Regions from separate parts of the Streptomyces sp. NPDC048291 genome, predicted to be linked through region 3. Evidence: riboswitches for the same ligand, from Rfam matches in the RefSeq annotation. Region 3 holds a riboswitch; each other region holds the start of a gene.
The links. Region 3 has a riboswitch for S-adenosylmethionine ahead of thrC (threonine synthase). Riboswitches for the same ligand answer to the same signal wherever they lie in the genome.
Positions count from the first base shown of each region.

Region 1: it holds a riboswitch for S-adenosylmethionine, as region 3 does, so the genes downstream of both, ACGF5O_RS32620 (putative leader peptide) here and thrC (threonine synthase) in region 3, are expected to answer to the same signal.
Region 2: it holds a riboswitch for S-adenosylmethionine, as region 3 does, so the genes downstream of both, ACGF5O_RS09300 (amino acid ABC transporter permease) here and thrC (threonine synthase) in region 3, are expected to answer to the same signal.
Region 4: it holds a riboswitch for S-adenosylmethionine, as region 3 does, so the genes downstream of both, ACGF5O_RS02230 (aminotransferase class V-fold PLP-dependent enzyme) here and thrC (threonine synthase) in region 3, are expected to answer to the same signal.

Region 1 is NZ_JBICZC010000012.1:446,066-450,268, forward strand. Features, by position in the region: gene ACGF5O_RS32615 (ABC transporter substrate-binding protein) at 1-1,256, opposite strand, end outside; gene ACGF5O_RS32620 (putative leader peptide) at 1,481-1,597, opposite strand; SAM riboswitch class IV at 1,633-1,746, opposite strand; gene ACGF5O_RS32625 (peptidase E) at 1,929-2,597, opposite strand; gene ACGF5O_RS32630 (hypothetical protein) at 2,612-2,776, shown strand; gene ACGF5O_RS32635 (DUF427 domain-containing protein) at 2,799-3,614, shown strand; gene ACGF5O_RS32640 (hypothetical protein) at 3,728-4,009, shown strand.
Region 2 is NZ_JBICZC010000003.1:379,383-383,585, forward strand. Features, by position in the region: gene ACGF5O_RS09295 (amino acid ABC transporter ATP-binding protein) at 1-574, opposite strand, end outside; gene ACGF5O_RS09300 (amino acid ABC transporter permease) at 571-1,554, opposite strand; SAM riboswitch class IV at 1,943-2,066, opposite strand; gene ACGF5O_RS09305 (glutathione S-transferase C-terminal domain-containing protein) at 2,144-3,016, opposite strand; gene ACGF5O_RS09310 (hypothetical protein) at 3,524-3,781, shown strand; gene ACGF5O_RS09315 (hypothetical protein) at 3,897-4,203, shown strand, end outside.
Region 3 is NZ_JBICZC010000007.1:189,350-193,552, forward strand. Features, by position in the region: gene ACGF5O_RS20360 (trehalose-6-phosphate synthase) at 1-215, opposite strand, end outside; gene ACGF5O_RS20365 (glucosyl-3-phosphoglycerate synthase) at 310-1,254, opposite strand; SAM riboswitch class I at 1,412-1,573, shown strand; gene thrC (threonine synthase) at 1,592-2,878, shown strand; gene ACGF5O_RS20375 (ubiquitin-like small modifier protein 1) at 2,922-3,197, shown strand; gene ACGF5O_RS20380 (cold-shock protein) at 3,666-3,872, shown strand.
Region 4 is NZ_JBICZC010000001.1:519,598-523,800, reverse strand. Features, by position in the region: gene ACGF5O_RS02240 (rhomboid family intramembrane serine protease) at 1-375, shown strand, start outside; gene ACGF5O_RS02235 (Lrp/AsnC family transcriptional regulator) at 372-653, shown strand; gene ACGF5O_RS02230 (aminotransferase class V-fold PLP-dependent enzyme) at 793-2,157, opposite strand; SAM riboswitch class IV at 2,322-2,438, opposite strand; gene trpD (anthranilate phosphoribosyltransferase) at 2,593-3,657, opposite strand; gene ACGF5O_RS02220 (cytochrome bc complex cytochrome b subunit) at 3,791-4,203, opposite strand, start outside.

The DNA of each region.
Region 1 (4,203 bases), on a different contig from region 3:
ACCACGTCGATCCCGACGGCCTTGAGCTGCTGCTGGACCAGCTCCAGCGCGGGCTGGTTGGTGGCCGCGTTCGGGAACCAGCTGATGGTCAGGGACAGCTTCTTGCCGGCCATGGCTCGGATGCCGTCGCTACCCGTCTTCCAACCGGACTGGTCCAGCAGGGACTTGGCCTTGGCCGCGTCGTACGCGAGGTCCGAGGACAGGTCCGTGTAGTCGGGTGTGGTGTGCGCCAGGACGCTGGTCGCCGACCGGGTGCCGGTCGGGAAGACGGTGGCGGCGATCTGTTTCCGGTCGACGGCGGCCGAGATCGCCTGCCGGACCTTCGTGTCCTTCAGCAGGGGCCGGGAGTTGTTGAGCCCGAGGCCGAACACCACTCCGGGGTTGGCCCGGCTCCGCAGGGTGACCTGGCCGCCCTTGAGCGCCGCCTCGTCGGCCCTGCCGACGCTGCTGATGGCGTCCACCTGCCCGGACTGGAGACTGCCGGCCCGCACCCCCGCCTCGGGCACGACCTTGAACACCAGCCGGTCCAGGTAGGCCTCGCCCTTCTTCGTCCAGAGCGAGGAGCCCCAGTCGTACCCGGTCCGCCTGTCCAGGGTGATCGACTGGTTCTGCACGTACTGCTTCAGCACGAACGGCCCGGACCCGACCACCCCGTCGCTGCACTTCCGCTGCGGGCTCTGCCTGATGCTCGCCGAGGACTCGATGCCCAGCGAGTGGGTCGAAGTCGCCTGCAGGAACTGGGCGTTGGGCTGCTCGAAGGCCACCTTGACGGTGAGCGGGTCGACCGCGGTGGTGCTCTTGACGCCGCTCAGGTAGCCCTCGGCGAGGGTGCCCAGGGCGCCGAGCCTCGGCACCGCGTCGAAGTTGTCCTTGACCACCTGCGCGGTCAGCTTCGAACCGTCGCTGAAGGTGACTCCGGACCGCAGACGGAATGTGAACGTCCGCGCGTCGGCGCTGATGTCCCAGCTCTTGGCGAGCCACGGCACGATCCTGCCGGTCTTCGGGTCCTGGTCGGTCAGGGAGTCCACGATCTGGCGTACCGAGTAGATGGTGTCGTTGCTGCCGACCTGCTGCGGATCCAGGCAGCCGGCGTCGGAGCCCACCGCGAAGGTCAGGGTGCCGCCGGACTTGGCCGGGCCGCTGCCGCCGCCGGAGCCGTCGTCGCCCGAACCGCACGCGGTCAGCAGGACGCTGGTGGTCAGGAGCGCGGCCAGGGGCGCCCATCGGATGGTTCTGAAATCCGGGAGTGCTCTCACGGAGGGGTCTCTCCTACTCGTGTCACCCAGGCGCGACCGCGCAGGGAAGTGCGGTGCGGGGACGGGCAGGTGCGTGCGACCCGGGCGGATCGAACCCGGCCGGGGATGCGCTGCGCAGACAGGGGGTTGGCATGCCGACGACACCGGGAACCGGCGGCGGGCGGAACGGCGGCGCGATGACGCCGTGGCCGGTGACGGAGGTCAGCCGGCGCCGGCCGCGCGGGTCAGACCCGACAGAGGCAGCTGGTCGAGCGCTTCAGATCGATGTGGCGCCGGCGCGAGAGCCTGGAGTACGCCGTGGCGTCGGTGGGGGAGGCCGCAGGATCGACGCTGTGCCGCATGCCGGTCCCTCCCCTTCTCCGGCCCCGGTCACGGGGCCACGCGCTTGCGGGAGTCGTCGGTGACCCCGCCGGGCTTTCACCTGGAGCACCCCACCGCGCGGGAGGGTTGCCGGTCAGCGAGCCAGGGCTTGACGCTGACACTCAATGCCGTTGGTGATGCTACGGACCGGTTTTGTCGTACGTCAATGCCACGACCTGACGCCCCCTCCGGGAGGCAGGGGCCGTCTCACGGGCCGGGACGGACGGTGGACGCACCTTGTTCCGCGTGCTGTGCTCCGGTCATGGAGACCGCAGGTCGGGCACACGCCCTGTGGCTCGGCCCGGCACGCGCTCACGGATGGAATCGCCACCGGCCCTCGGAGACGACGTCCACCTTGCCGTCCCTGACGCGGATCGCCGTGTCGTCGTCGATGAAATAGACCGGGAAGTCCGCGCGCGAGGCGATGCGGTCGGCCCACGGGTCGTCCCGCTCGGGGAAGTCCGGCGAATACAGGTGGGGCTTGAGATACCAGTCGAAGAGGCCGAACGGCGGCTCCACGGTCGTCGCCCCGAGCACGTGGAGGTCCGGTGTGTCCCCGATGACGTCGGCCGAATGGGCGGTCAGGTTCCGGCTGAAGATCATGGAGCCGGCGCTGACTCCCACGTAGACCCGGCTCGCCAGCGCCTCCAGGAAGCCGTCGGCAAGGCCGTTGCCGGTGATGCTGCGCGCGAGGTGGTAGTGGTTGCCGCCCTCGACGTAGATGACGTCGGCGTGGAGCAGCCGGTCGAGCACCAGCTGCCGGGGCAGGCCGTTCAGCTCCAGGACGTCGAACTCCCGCCAGCCGAGACCGTGCAGTCGGTTCATGTCCGCGAGGAACCATCCGTGGTCCCCGGGCTCGGCGACGGACGCCGTGGGAACGAACACGACGTTGGCCGACGAGAACGGCTTGCCCAGCATGTCCCGCAGCGCGTCCCGCAGCGTCTCGTTGCGCAGGCCGCTCGCCGTCAGCAGAAGGTTCATCGAGCGAGCCAACCATGATCGGGGGACGCGCGCAACGAACCAGCGAACGGCCCGACCTCTCGGTGTGGGAGCGTGCTGGTGGCAACGCCGAGGAGTACCTGTTGATCTTCGGCTGCCCCGAGCAGCTCGCGGCCCGGCGGGACGGCCGCCCCCCCCACATCACCGGAGTCACCGCGTGAACCAGCCGAAGGAGAGCCGCCCATGACCACCTTCCCCACCGCGCAGGCCGTGCGGACCACCCCCGAGGGTCTCCTGTGGGAGCCGAGCGAACGCTGGGTGCGGGGCCGCAAGGGCGAGGTCACGGTCGTCGACAGCCGCCACCCCGTCCTCGTCTGGGAGCCGGGTGTTCCCGTACCCCTGTACGCGTTCCCGCGCGCGGAGGTGCGCGAGGAACTCCTGCGTCCCGCGGAGAACCCGCCGACCGGCACCCACACCGGCTCGCGGATCTTCTACGACGTCGAGGTCGACGGCGAGCTGCTGGCGAACGCGGCCTGGACCTTCCCGGCCGCCGACCTGGCCGGCCACATCGCCTTCGAGTGGTTCCGGCGCGTCGGACGGGGCCTGGACCACTGGTACGAGGAGGAGGAAGAGATCTTCGTCCACCCCCGTGACCCGCACAAGCGGGTGGACGCCATCCCCAGCAGCCGTCACCTCGTGGTCGAGATCGACGGCACGGTCGTCGCGGACACCCGCCGCCCGGTCCTGCTCTTCGAGACCGGCCTGCCCACCCGTTACTACGTCCCGCGCGAGGACGTCCGCCTCGACCTGCTCGAAGCCACCGACCACCACACCGGCTGCCCCTACAAGGGGACCGCCCGGTACTGGTCGTGGCGCGGCGAGGCCGACGTCCCGCCCGACGTCGTCTGGAGCTACCCGGACCCGTTGCCCGCGGTCGGCGCCGTCAAGGGGCTCCTCGCGTTCTACAACGAGGCCGTCGACATCACCCTCGACGGCGAACGGCTGGCGCGCCCCGTCACCCACTTCACCAAGGCGCTCACGGAGCGGCAGCGCACCTGAGGACCGGCGCGAAACCGCGGACGCGGTCCTTGTGCACGATCCCGGCTGGACGCCCTGCTGGAGCACGCCGGGACCCTGGACGACCCCGGGCAGGTCCGCCGCAGCCTCAACGAGTGGCACGACACGGTACGTGCCGCCGCTCACAACACCACCGTCTGGTCACTGCTGCACACCGTCGACGCCCAGGTGAAGACCAGCGCCCCTGGCGGACCCGCACGGTCGAGGACACCTTCGACGCGACCCTCGGCGAACACCGGGCGATCACCGAGGCGATCCGGGAGGACGACGCCGAGACGGCCCGGCTGCGCATGCTCGCGCACCACGAACACGACCGGGACACGCGCATCCGGCAGAAGGTGCGCCGGGACACCGGCGGTGGACTGCCGCCCGGCTGACGGCGGTCGGGGACGGCGGTCCGGGACGGCCCGGGTCGGTCCGGCAGCCCGTTGCGGGTTGCCGTATGCCCGGTCGTCTGGAAAGTGCGCTCTTGTCATGACAGGGCGGGACGGCGGACTCTGGCAGCAGGCACGGCGGTACGCGTACCGGACGTCGGATCCCCGACGGCCCTGAGGCGGCTCAGGAGGCTCCC
Region 2 (4,203 bases), on a different contig from region 3:
CGGGGTCCAGGGCGGAGGTGGGCTCGTCGAAGAGGATGACGCCGGGGCGCAGGGCGAGCGCGCGGGCGATGGCGACGCGCTGCTGCTGGCCGCCGGAGAGCTGCCGGGGGTAGGCGCCGATCCGCTCGCCGAGGCCGACCCGTTCCAGGAGTTCCTTGGCGAGGGCCTGGGCAGCGGGCCTGCTGAGCCTCCCGGTGGCGGCCGGGGCGGCGGCCACGTTGTCCAGCACGGTCAGGTGCGGGAAGAGGTTGAAGTTCTGGAAGACGAAGCCGATCCGGCCGCGCTGGGCCAGGATGGCGCGCTCGCTCAGCTCCTTGAACCGGTCGCCGTGGCGCTTCACGCCGATCGGCTCGCCGTTGACGCTGACGTGGCCGCGCTCGGGCTTCTCCAGGTGGTTGATGACCCTGAGAAGCGTGGACTTGCCGGAGCCGGACGGGCCGAGGACGACGGTGACCTCGCCCGGGCGGACGGTCAGGTCGATGCCGTCGAGGACGCGGTGGGCGCCGTACCACTTGTGGACGCCGTGGATCTCCAGGGCGGCGGGGGCCGTCTCCAGGGTGTCGGTGGTGGTCATACCGCGGCCTCCCGGCGGATGCGGGCGCGCAGGTCGGTGAGGCCGGCGCGGAGTTTCTGCAGGGGGGTCGGCGGCAGCGCGCGGGTGGCGCCGCGGGCGTAGTACCGCTCCACGTAGAACTGGATCACGGAGACGACGCTGGTCAGGATCAGGTACCAGACGGTCACCACCAGGAGCAGCGGCACGATGTCACCGGGGTAGGTGGAGCCCATGCTCTGCGCGGAGCCGAAGAGGTCGAGCAGCGAGACGTAGAAGACCAGCGAGGTGCTCTTGATCAGGCCGATCAGCTGGTTGACGTAGTTCGGGGTGATCGACCTGAGCGCCTGCGGGAACACGATCTTCCGGAACTGGTAGCCCTTGGGCAGGCCGAGCGCGGCGGCCGCCTCGTGCTGGCCCTGATCCACGGAGAGGATGCCGCCGCGCACCACCTCGGCCGCGTAGGCGGCCTCGTTGAGGCTGAGGCCGATGACGGCGACGACCATGTCGGTGGCGAGCCTCGACTCGTCGAAGGAGAAGAAGGCCGGCCCGAAGGGGACACCGATGCTCAACGTCTTGTACAGGGCGCTGAAGTTGTAGAGGAAGAGCAGGACCACGATGAGCGGTATGGAGCGCAGCGCCCACACGTAGGTCCAGCTGACCGCGCGCAGCACGGGGCTCCTGGAGAGCCGGGCCAGGGCGAGCAGGATGCCACCGAGCAGGCCCAGCACCGCGCTGTAGGCGGCGACTTCGAGGGTGATGGCCAGTCCGTCGAGGATGGTCGGGCGCAGGAACCAGTAGCCGAAGCGGTCCCACTGGTAGAAGGGGTTGGTGACCAGTCCGTGGGCGAACTGGGCGACGAGGACCAGGGCGACCGCGGTGGCGATCCACCGTCCCGGCCTGCGCAGCGGCAGAACGCGCTGTGCGGCGAGGGGTTCTGACGGTTCGTCGGCGGCGGGGGGCGCCTCGGGGGCGGCGATCGTGGCGCCTGGGGGTTCACTCATGGCGGGCTCCGGCGGAGTCGGACACCCACGTGTCCCACGGCGGAGGCCGCGCACCGGGCCGTGTTCGGGCACGGAACGGTGCGCGGGGGCGCGCGGGGCACGGGGCTGGGCGGACGGCGGCACACCGGGCGGCCGGTGTTTCGACGGGGACGCTGGGGTGCGGAACTGCGGGAAACCGGCGGGAAGGCCTGGTCAGACCCGACAGCGGGCACAGCCCGGTGCGGTACACGCGCTACACAGGGCGCTGTTGACACGGAGCAGGTCGACGGCGCGGTCGGCGACGAGCGGGCTCCGGTACGGGCGTACGCAGCCCTCGGCGCGGCGCTGGGCCGTCCTGGAAGCTGCGTACATGTCCGTCACCTGTCACTGTCGTGCCGGCCCCGGAGGGGCCTCGCGCTTACCGAATCGTCGCTTGCCGAAACGTCGTCGGTCCGGTCGTCACCTGGGGCACCCCACCGCGGTGCGAGGGTTGCCGGTCAGCAAGCCAGGGCTTGACGCTGACGCTCTTGACCGTTCTGAGCCGTAAGTAAGTCAGTTGCCCGAACGAATGTCAACGCCTGTCCGATGGGCGAAACGGTCCGGACCGCTCTCACCTGCGCGGACCGCGGGGAGCGTCCGCCGCGTGGCCTGCCCAGTCCAGGATCTGGACAGCCGCGCCGGCGGCCTCCAGGCCCCGGCAACGGCCGTGGTGGCGGCGGGCGATGCCGTCGAGGTCGAGGTGGACACCGAAGGCCGGATGGGCGGCCAGCCGCCGGGCGTAGGCCCACAGCACCGGGTGCCCGGCGACGGCGTGCACGGCGGCGGCGTCCAGGTGGTTGCGGTGCACGGTGTCGAGTTGCACCAGGGCCACCCACAACTCGATGTCCGCCGCGGTGAGTTGCCCGCCGACCAGGAACTCCACCCCGGTCAGCCGGCGCTCCAGCCCGTCCAGGGCGGCGAGCAGCACCTCCAGCGCCTCCGGGTCGCCGCCCGCGCTCCCGGCCTGCTGAGCGGCCTGCTCGATGTCCTCGGCGCAGAGCCGCTCGACGGCCTCGATCTCGGCCTCGGCGCCGCACGGGTAGAGCCGGGTGACACCGTCACCGAAGTGCTGGTCCAGGTCGCGCAGGATGTCCCGGCTGTGGGTGCTGACGATCCTGCCGGACCAGCCGTCGCTGAACACCGGAGCGAGGGCCGGTCCCGAGTAGCGGTGCGCGCTGGCCTCGTACAGCGGGCGCAGCGCCGTGTGGCCGCCGTCGGGACGGTCCGGGACGGCGGGCAGGAAGGTGACCGGACAACAGTCGTCCAGGGCCAGCAGGCTGTGGCCGACGGCGATGCGGAGGCCGTCGGGACAGGCCGTGGAGAGGTGCAGCCGGTAGCGGCGCGGCACGGCGTAGTGGCCGCTGCGCGCGTCGCGGCCGATGCGGCCCCGGAAGGCGGGGGCGGTGCGGACGGACGGCAGGGCGGCGAGTGGAGTGATGGACATGCGTCTCCCCGGGGGCGGGCGGGCGCGCGGACGTACGCGCGGCGGAAGCGTTCGTCGGTGGGTTCTCGGTGAGCCGTGGACCGGTGGGCCGCGGCTCGGCGAGGGGGGGCTCGGCCAGAGGGACTCACCGAGAGGCATCTCGGTGAGCCGTGGCTCGACGGGCCGTGGTGTCTCCCGGCGGGTGGGGACCCGCCCGTACGGCCGGGGCCGGCCGCTCAGTCTCTGCGGCCGGTCGCGCCACACATCCGCAACAGGTCGATGTGGCGGCGGGAGGTGAGCAGGGGGGCCGTCCAGGGTGCGGGGCTCTCTCGGCGCTGTCGGCCGGTGAGCGTGCGCAGGCGACCCATCGTTCCCTACCTTTTCACTAGGATTCCCACCTGGAGTGTCGATCGGCCCTCGCCCGGCGTCAAGGGGGCGTCCACGCCTGGGACACCGGGCCCCGACTTGCCGCCGGCCGGCCGGGGCGGTGCGCTGGTGGCGGGGGCCGAGTGACAGGAGCCGGAGCCGATGACCGAGCCCCCGGGTCCCGGGCCGGTGCCGGGTGCCGTACCCGAGACCTTCGCGTTCCGCTGCGGGCGGTGCGGCCACGGCTGGGAGGCCACCTTCCAGGCGGTGTTCTTCACCGACCCGGTCGCCGACCCGGAGCTGCAGTCCACCCTGGAGTACGTCGACGAGGCCGGCCGGGCCGTGCCGTCGCCGCTCTCGGACGCGGTGTGCCCGCGCTGCGGCAGCCGGCGGGTGCGGATCACGGCGGCCGGGTCATGACGCTCACCCGAATGGCACGTGCGGGTGGTCGGCGCTCGTGGCCGGTGGTGGCGTGGAGGGACGTACCGGCGCCGTCCGCCCGGTGACGTACCGCGTTCCCGAGGAGGCAGTCGCGATGACCCGTCGTCCGTCCCGACCCGCGCGTGTGCTCGCCACGGCCCTGGCGACGGGGACCCTGCTCGCCACGGCGGTGGCCTGTTCGGACGGCAGCGGCTCCCCCGAGGCCGCGGCCGTCTCCCCCGCCGCCGAGCGCTCCCCGGCCCCGTCGCGCACCCCCGCCCTCACCGGCCCGGGGGCGCAGGCCGCGCTGATCACGCCGGCCGACATCGAGGACGACTGGCAGTTGGCCAACGACGCGGCCACCTGGCGCAACCAGATGCTGGTCGGGAAGGTCGACGTCGCCGAGTTCCTCAACGCCAAGT
Region 3 (4,203 bases):
CGGCCGCCCTCGGCCCGCCGTACCGCCTCGCGGTCGCCGTCGCCCAGCGCCGCGCACACCCACACGGCGTTCGCGTCCGGCCCGATGGCCGAGAGCCCTGAGACCAGCCCGCCGCCGCCCCTCCTGGCGTGCAGCGAACCGTCTTCGCGCAGGTCGTACGAGACCGGGCCGCGGTTCGAGGCGACCAGCACCTCGGCACCGCCGGTGGAAGCCATGGGGGAAGCCATACGCGTCAACCTAGCCCGGCCCGTAAACGCTCAAACGTACGGCAGCGCCCGACGCGCCGCCGTATACGGCCGTACGGCGAACTCACGCCACCTTGCGTTCGGCGTACTCCGCGATCTCCGCCATCGGCGGCCGTTCCTCCGTGTCCACGGAGTACGTGCGCGGTTCGAAGCCGTCCTCGCCCCGTTCGAACTGGGTGAGGGAGGGGCGGATCAGGTGGCCGCGGGCCAGCCGCAGCTGGGCCGTGCGGTAGATCGCGGCGGACATCCGGCCGAGGGCCTGGCCGTCCTGGTGGCGGTGCTTGCGGACGCCGACGTCGACCTGGGCCAGCGCGTCGAGCCCGACCAGGTGCAGGGCGTCGACCAGCATGCCCAGCTCCACGCCGTAGCCGACCGGGAAGGGGAGCTGTTCGAGGAGCGAGCGGCGGGCCGCGTACTCGCCGCCGAGCGGCTGGACGAAACCGGCCAGCTGCGGCCAGTGCATGTTCAGCAGCGGGCGGGCCATCAGCTCGGTGACCCGGCCGCCCTGTCCGGCGGCGCCGCCGAGCGGGCGGTCGTACATCGCCTTGACCAGGTCCACGTCCGGGTCGGTGAGGAGCGGGCCGACGATGCCGGTGACGAAGTCGGAGGAGAAGTCGCGCAGGTCGGCGTCGATGAAGCAGACGACGTCACCCGACGTGACGAGCAGCGAGCGCCAGAGGACCTCGCCCTTGCCGGGGACGGCGGGAATGCGGGGCAGGATCGCGTCGCGGTGCACGACGCGGGCGCCGGCCGCCGCGGCGACGGCCGCCGTGCGGTCGGTGGAGCCGGAGTCGACGACGACGATCTCGTCGACGAGCGGCACCTGCTGCATGAGGTCGTGGCGGATGATCGCGACGATGTCGCCGACGGTCTCCTCCTCGTTGAGCGCGGGCAGCACGACGCTGACCGTCTGCCCGGAGGACCGTTTGGCGGCCATGACCCGGTGCAGCGGACGATCGGTTACGGACCAGGAGCGGGTGGCCAGCCAGCGCTCGACTTCTTCCAGCACGGTCAGCGGCTCCTCACTGTCACGGCCACACGGGGACGTGTGATCCATCTCGCGGTTCGGACGACTCTCTCAACTGTCCTGGCCTTCGGTTACAGTCTTGAACAACGCCGATGACCATCGCATGTCCTGGGGTCACCCGGCGTTGACAACCGCATACCGCTCATCCAGAGGGGCAGAGGGAAACGGCCCGTTGAAGCCCCGGCAACCCTCCAGTCGGTTCTCGTAGATCGCCGATCAGTGTCGATCGCTCGCGAGGCTCCCGGCTAGGGAAGGTGCCAAATCCGTCTCACGGCGAGATGCGTCGTGAGGAAGATGAGGAGAAAGGGCCTCGCCTCACATGGCTGCGCAGACTGTTGCACCCACCACCGACTCTACGACCGTCGACCTCGGTCCCGCCGCTGCCCTGAGCTGCCGCGAGTGCGGTCACCGGGTGCCACTCGGCCCGGTTTTCGCCTGCGAGGAGTGTTTCGGCCCGCTGGAGATCGCGTACGACTTCTCGGCCTACGACACCGAGGAACTCCGCAAGACGATCGAAGCGGGTCCCGCGAACATCTGGCGCTACGCGCCGCTGCTGCCCGTCCCCGCGGACGTGGCGACCAAGCCGAACATCAACCCCGGCTGGACCAAGCTCGTCCAGGCCGACAACCTGGCGCGCGAGCTGGGGGTCACCGGCGGGCTGTACGTGAAGGACGACTCCGGCAACCCGACGCACTCCTTCAAGGACCGCGTCGTCGCCCAGGCCGTCGAGGCCGCCCGCGCCTTCGGCTACACCACCCTCTCCTGCTCCTCCACCGGCAACCTGGCCGGCGCGGTCGGTGCCGCCGCCGCCCGGGCCGGCTTCCGCTCCTGCGTCTTCATCCCGCACGACCTGGAGCAGGGCAAGGTCGTCATGGCCGCGATCTACGGCGGCGAGCTCGTCGGCATCGAGGGCAACTACGACGACGTGAACCGTTTCTGCTCCGAGCTGATCGGCGACCCGGCCGGCGAGGGCTGGGGCTTCGTCAACGTCAACCTGCGGCCGTACTACGCGGAGGGCTCCAAGACCCTGGCGTACGAGATCTGCGAGCAGCTCGGCTGGCGGATCCCGGACCAGCTGGTCATCCCGATCGCCTCCGGCTCGCAGCTCACGAAGATCGACAAGGGTCTGCAGGAGCTGATCAAGCTCGGTCTCGTCGAGGACAGGCCGTACAAGATCTTCGGCGCCCAGGCCGAGGGGTGCTCGCCGGTGTCGGTGGCCTACAAGGAGGGCCACGACGTGGTCCGCCCGCAGAAGCCGAACACCATCGCCAAGTCGCTGGCCATCGGCAACCCGGCCGACGGGCCGTACGTCCTCGACATCGCGCGGCGCACCGGCGGTGCGGTGGAGGACGTCACCGACGAGCAGGTCGTCGACGCCATCAAGCTGCTCGCGCGGACCGAGGGAATCTTCGCGGAAACCGCCGGCGGAGTGACGGTTGGAGTCACCAAAAAGCTCATTGAGAATGGGTTGATTGATCCGGCAAAGTCGGTCGTTGTACTCAACACCGGTGATGGACTGAAGACGCTGGACGCGGTGGCGGGGACCGGACTCACCGCGACCATTCGCCCGAATCTGGAGTCTTTCCGCGAAGCCGGGCTCGCCTGAGTCCCCCGAGAAATAGGGCGTTGCCCAGACCGGAGGTAAAAACGTGAGCGTCACCGTTCGCATCCCCACCATCCTGCGCACCTACACCGGTGGTCAGGCCGAAGTCGCCGCCGAAGGGGCCACCCTCGGCGAGGTCATCTCGGACCTGGAGAAGAAGCACACCGGGATCTCCGCGCGCGTTCTCGACGACCAGGGCAAGCTGCGCCGGTTCGTCAACGTGTACGTCAACGACGACGACGTGCGGTTCGAGCAGGGCCTGGAGACCGCCACCCCGGACGGCGCCGGCGTCTCCATCATCCCGGCCGTCGCCGGCGGCTGACCTGCTGACCTGCTTGACAGGCTGATCGAATGACCGAACATTACCTTCGGTAACGCCGATCACCGACTGTTCATCTGATTGCCCCCTCCGTGAGAGAAGCGGAGGGGGCAATTCTGTGTGGTTGAGCGCGGTAGAGTTGGGGAACACGGTCCCGATCTCCAGGTCGGGAGCCCCGTATTCGATACCGCGAGCCCGACAAGAAGTAGCCAAAGTGCGCGGGTTATATGCGGCTTTTGTGACCTTTACGGGGCCCGACTTGCCCTGAATTCGGCCGAATTCTTGCTACATTCCGGACCCCTTCCGTCCAGAATTCTCGTCCGATTGACCTGTTGCAGACGGCAGTTGGACAGATACATTCAGCCGCGGTCGACGCGTTCCGGCGCACGCCCCCAACCAATGGGGGGTGAGGTCTGACCCGGATCCGCGAAGTGTGGATCTGTGCAAGGGCCAGTAATAGGGGAGTTAGGCATGGCTCAGGGCACCGTCAAGTGGTTCAACGCGGAGAAGGGGTACGGCTTCATCGCGGTCGACGGTGGTGCGGATGTTTTCGTCCACTACAGCGCGATTCAGATGGACGGCTACCGCACCCTGGAGGAAGGTCAGCGAGTCGATTTCGAGATCTCGCAGGGCCAGAAGGGGCCGCAGGCGGACATGGTCCGGCTGGCGACCAGCTGAAGCACGCGCCGACTGACAGCGACGTTCTTCTGTACTTGTCCGAAGGGCTCGTGCCTCCCGGGGCACGGGCCCTTCGGCATGCCCGGGCACGCCCCGCGCGGGCCGGACTCAGGGGGCCCGATCCCCGGGAGGCGCTTGCGCCCGCCCGTCACCCGACCACCACCCCTCAACGAGCACTCGCTTCGCGAGCGCGCCTTGCACTCTCGATGGGCGAGTGCTAATCATTGGCGTTAGCACTCTGAAGGTGAGAGTGACAACGAAGGACCGGGTCGGTGAGGCCCGCAGGCCGGGTGGGGCAAGAAACCCACGGGTCGGCGAGCCGTCCGTCGCG
Region 4 (4,203 bases), on a different contig from region 3:
CCGCAGTCGCTGGTGGGCGCGTCCGGGGCGATCTCGGCGGTGCTCGGAGCGTTCCTGTACCTGTTCCCCAACGCCCGCGTGACCAGTCTCCTCCCCTTCCTCTTCTTCCTCCCGCTCCGGTTCCCGGCCTGGGTGGTCCTCCCGTTCTGGGCGGCCCTCCAGTGGGTGGCCCTGAACCAGGCCCCCTCCGGCCCCGGCGTCGCCTACCTCGCCCACCTGGTCGGCTTCGGACTCGGGTTCGGGTACGCGTGGGTGCGGTACAGGAAAAAGAAGGGCGCGAAGCGCGGCCTTGGAAGGGTGGTGGTGGGCGACGGGCGGGCGACTAAAGTGAAGGTCGCCCCAGCTCCGGCACCCGAGGGAGAGAACCAGCCGTGATCACCGCGATCGTCCTCATCAAGACCAGCGTGGACCGGATCCCCGAGATCGCGGAACGGATCGCCGCGCTGGAAAGCGTCAGCGAGGTCTTCTCCGTCACCGGCACGTACGACCTGATCGCCATGGTCCGGGTGAAGCAGCACGAGGACCTGGCCGAGGTCATCCCCGGCTCCATCAGCAAGATCCCCGGCGTGGAGGCCACGGACACGCACGTCGCGTTCCGCACGTACTCCCAGCACGACCTGGAGGCGGCGTTCGCGATCGGCCTGGACAGCTAGAAGACGCCGTCGGCTGCAGCGCGCCTTTCTTTTGGGGGCGCGGGGAACTGCGCGATCAGCCCCCACCGGCCCGCAGCGTGGTCCCCCGCGGGTGCGTCGTGGCTTGTCGCGCAGTTCCCCGCGCCCCCAAGAAGGTGGGTCAGCTCACCGCCGGGACGCAGCGGCCGTCCTCCGTACGGTAGGACCACTTGGCACCGTCGGTCACCAGTTCCCGTACCGCCGTCACGAAGCGCTCCACGTGTTCGTCCGGCGTCCCCGCCCCGAAGCTCACGCGGATCGCGTTGAGGGACTTCTCGCCCGGTGCCGCCTCCGGCGCCCCGCACTCGCCCTGGGTCTGCGGGTCGGAGCCGAGGAGGGTCCTGACCAGCGGGTGGGCGCAGAACAGGCCGTCGCGGACGCCGATGCCGTACTCGGCGGAGAGGGCGGCGGCGAAGTGGCTGCTGTTCCAGCCCTCCACCACGAAGCTGATCACGCCGACGCGGGGCGCGTCGTCGCCGAAGAGGGAGAGGACCCGGACCTCCGGGACCTCGGCCAGCCCCGCCCGCACCTTCTCGATCAGGTGCCGCTCGCGGGCGACCAGCGTGTCGAAGCCGGCCTCGGTGAGCGCCTTGCAGGCGGAGGCGATGGAGTAGGCGCCGATCACGTTGGGCGACCCCGCCTCGTGCCGCGCCGCGCTCTCGTGCCACTCCACGGCCACTCCCCCGTCCTCACGCCGGGTGACCTTGCGGCTGGCGCCGCCGCCCGCGAGGTAGGGCTCGGCGGCCCGGAGCCAGTCGGCGCGGCCGGCGAGGACGCCGGAGCCGAAGGGGGCGTACAGCTTGTGGCCGGAGAAGGCGATCCAGTCGACGTCCAGGTCCCGGACGGAGACCGGGTGGTGCGGGGCCAGCTGGGCGGCGTCCAGGACGATCCGGGCGCCGTGCGCGTGGGCGGCCGCCGCGAGTTCCCGTACCGGCCACAGCTCGCCGGTGACGTTGGACGCGCCGGTGACGCAGACCAGGGCCGGACCGTAGGGGTCGCGGGCGGCGAGGGCGCGTTCCAGGGTCTCGACGGCCTGCCGCGGGGTGCGGGGGGCGTTGAGGTAGGTGACCCGGGCGTCCTGCCACGGCAGCAGGGAGGCGTGGTGCTCGGTCTCGAAGACGAAGACCTGGCAGTCGGCGGGGAGGGCGCGGGCCAGGAGGTTCAGGGAGTCCGTGGTGGAGCGGGTGAAGACCAGCTGGTCGTCGGGGCGGCAGTCGAGGAACTCGGCGACGGTCCGGCGGGCGTTCTCGAAGAGGTCCGTGGAGAGCTGGGAGAGGTAGCCGGCGCCGCGGTGGACGCTACCGTAGTAGGGGGCGTACGCCGCGACGTCGTCCCAGACCCGCTGGAGGGCGGGGGCGCTGGCCGCGTAGTCGAGGGCGGCGTAGGCGACCTCGCCGCCGGTGACCAGCGGGACGGTGACATCCCGGCCCAGAACAGGCAATGGGGCACAAACGGACTGGGCGGAGGCAGCGGTGGAGACGGACATGACGGAGCTCCTGTGAGGGTAAGCGGAACCGCCGCGCCGGACGGTGTGTCGACGGCACGGGGAAAGCTGAAAAGGGGTACGCGGAGGCGGGGCTCTACGCCCTATCGCATTCGCTTGCTCACAGAAGGCTCCCTCGTACGACCAGGACCCCTGGTGCTTCGAGGGGTCCGCGCTTGCCGTAGACCTCGCTGCCTACGGCCTGGTCTTCACCCGGGGCACCCCGCCACGGACGGAGGGTTGCCGGACAGTCGGCCGGGGCCTCATGACTGTCACTCATGACCTGAAAAGGAACCTAGGCGAAGTGATCGCCGCCGCGCAACTTCTGTCCGGATGACGGGACAGGGGAGTTTCTCTTTTCTCCGCCGCGACGGCGATCAGCCGCGACGGCGCGGTCCGGTGGTGCCGAACCGCGCCTCGGACCGACGACCGCGGTCCCTACCTGTGCGTCGCCGCCGCCCAGCGCACCAGCGTGCGCTTGGCCGCACCCGAGTCGATCGAGTCGGCCGCCTTGGCCATACCCGCCCGCAGTTGCTCGGCCAGCGACCCGGTGCCCGGGTCCAGGGCCACCAGCGCCGCCGCCGAGTTCAGCAGCACCGCGTCCCGTACCGGGCCCTGTTCGCCGTCCAGGAGCCTGCGGGCGACCTCCGCGTTGTACGACGGGTCGCCGCCCCGCAGCGCCTCCACGGGGACCAGGTCGAGGCCGGCGTCACGGGGGTCGAAGGTCTCCTCCGTGACCTTGCCGTCGCGGACGGTCCAGACGCGGGACGTGGCGGTCGTCGTCAGTTCGTCGAGGCCGTCGTCGCCGCGGAAGACGAGGGAGGAGTGGCCGCGCTCGGCGAAGACGCCCGCGACGACGGGGGCCATGCGGGGGTCGGCGACGCCGACGGCCTGGGCGCGGACCCGTGCCGGGTTGGTCAGCGGGCCGAGGATGTTGAAGACCGTGCGGATGCCCAGCTGGCCGCGCGCGGCGCCCGCGTACCGCAGCGCCGGGTGGAACTTGATGGCGAAGCAGAAGGTGATGCCGGCCTCCTCGGCGACCTCGGCGACCCGCTGCGGGGTCAGGTCGAGGTTGACGCCGAGCTTCTCCAGGACGTCGGAGGCCCCGGACGCGGAGGAGGCCGCGCGGTTGCCGTGCTTGACGACCTTCGCCCCGGTGCCGGCCACCACGAGCGCCGACATCGTGGAGATGTTCACCGTCTTCGCGCCGTCGCCGCCGGTGCCGACGATGTCGACCGTACGGCCCGGCACCTCGATGACGTTGGCGTGCTCGTACATCGTGCGGACGAGCCCGTTGATCTCCTCGACGGTCTCGCCCTTGGCCCGCAGGGCGACGACGAAGCCCGCGATCTGGGCGTCGGTGGCCTGGCCGCGCATGATCTGGTCCATCGCCCAGGCCGTGGCGTCGGCGCTCTGGTCCTGGCCGTACAGCAGCGCGTTCAGTACCTCGGGCCAGGAACGGCCCGCCGCGGTGTCGCCTCCAGCGGGGGTCACAGCGCTCATACGGCCGCTCCTGATCGTCGTACGCCACATATCCGGTTTCCACGCCTACCCTATCCAGCTCCGGGCACCGCGAAGGGCCCCCGTCCGATGTACGGACGGGGGCCCTTCGGCTGTGGCGTGGCGACGCGGTCGATCAGTGGTGGCCGTGGCCGCTCGTGATCTCCTTGTACTCCTCGACGGTGGGCTTCGGGATCTGGTTGTCCTCGCCGTAGTAGGCGCCGCTCAGCTTGGCGCGGAGCTTCTCGGACCCCTTGATCTTGCGCTCGACACCGTTCTCGTCGACCGCCGGGCCGATCTGGGCCGGCTCGTACTGGTGGTGCGCCGTGAGGGTGTGCAGCTGCTCCTGCGAGAGCGGCTCGTGGACCTCGATGAACTCACCGTGCGGCAGCCGCTTGATGATGCCCGTCTCGCGGCCGTGCAGCACCTTGTCGCGGTCCCGGCGCTGGAGGCCCATGCAGATCCGCTTGGTGGCGATGAACGCGATCACCGGTCCGGCGAAGAAGAAGATCCGGACGAACCAGGTCACGTCGTTGATCGACAGGTGGA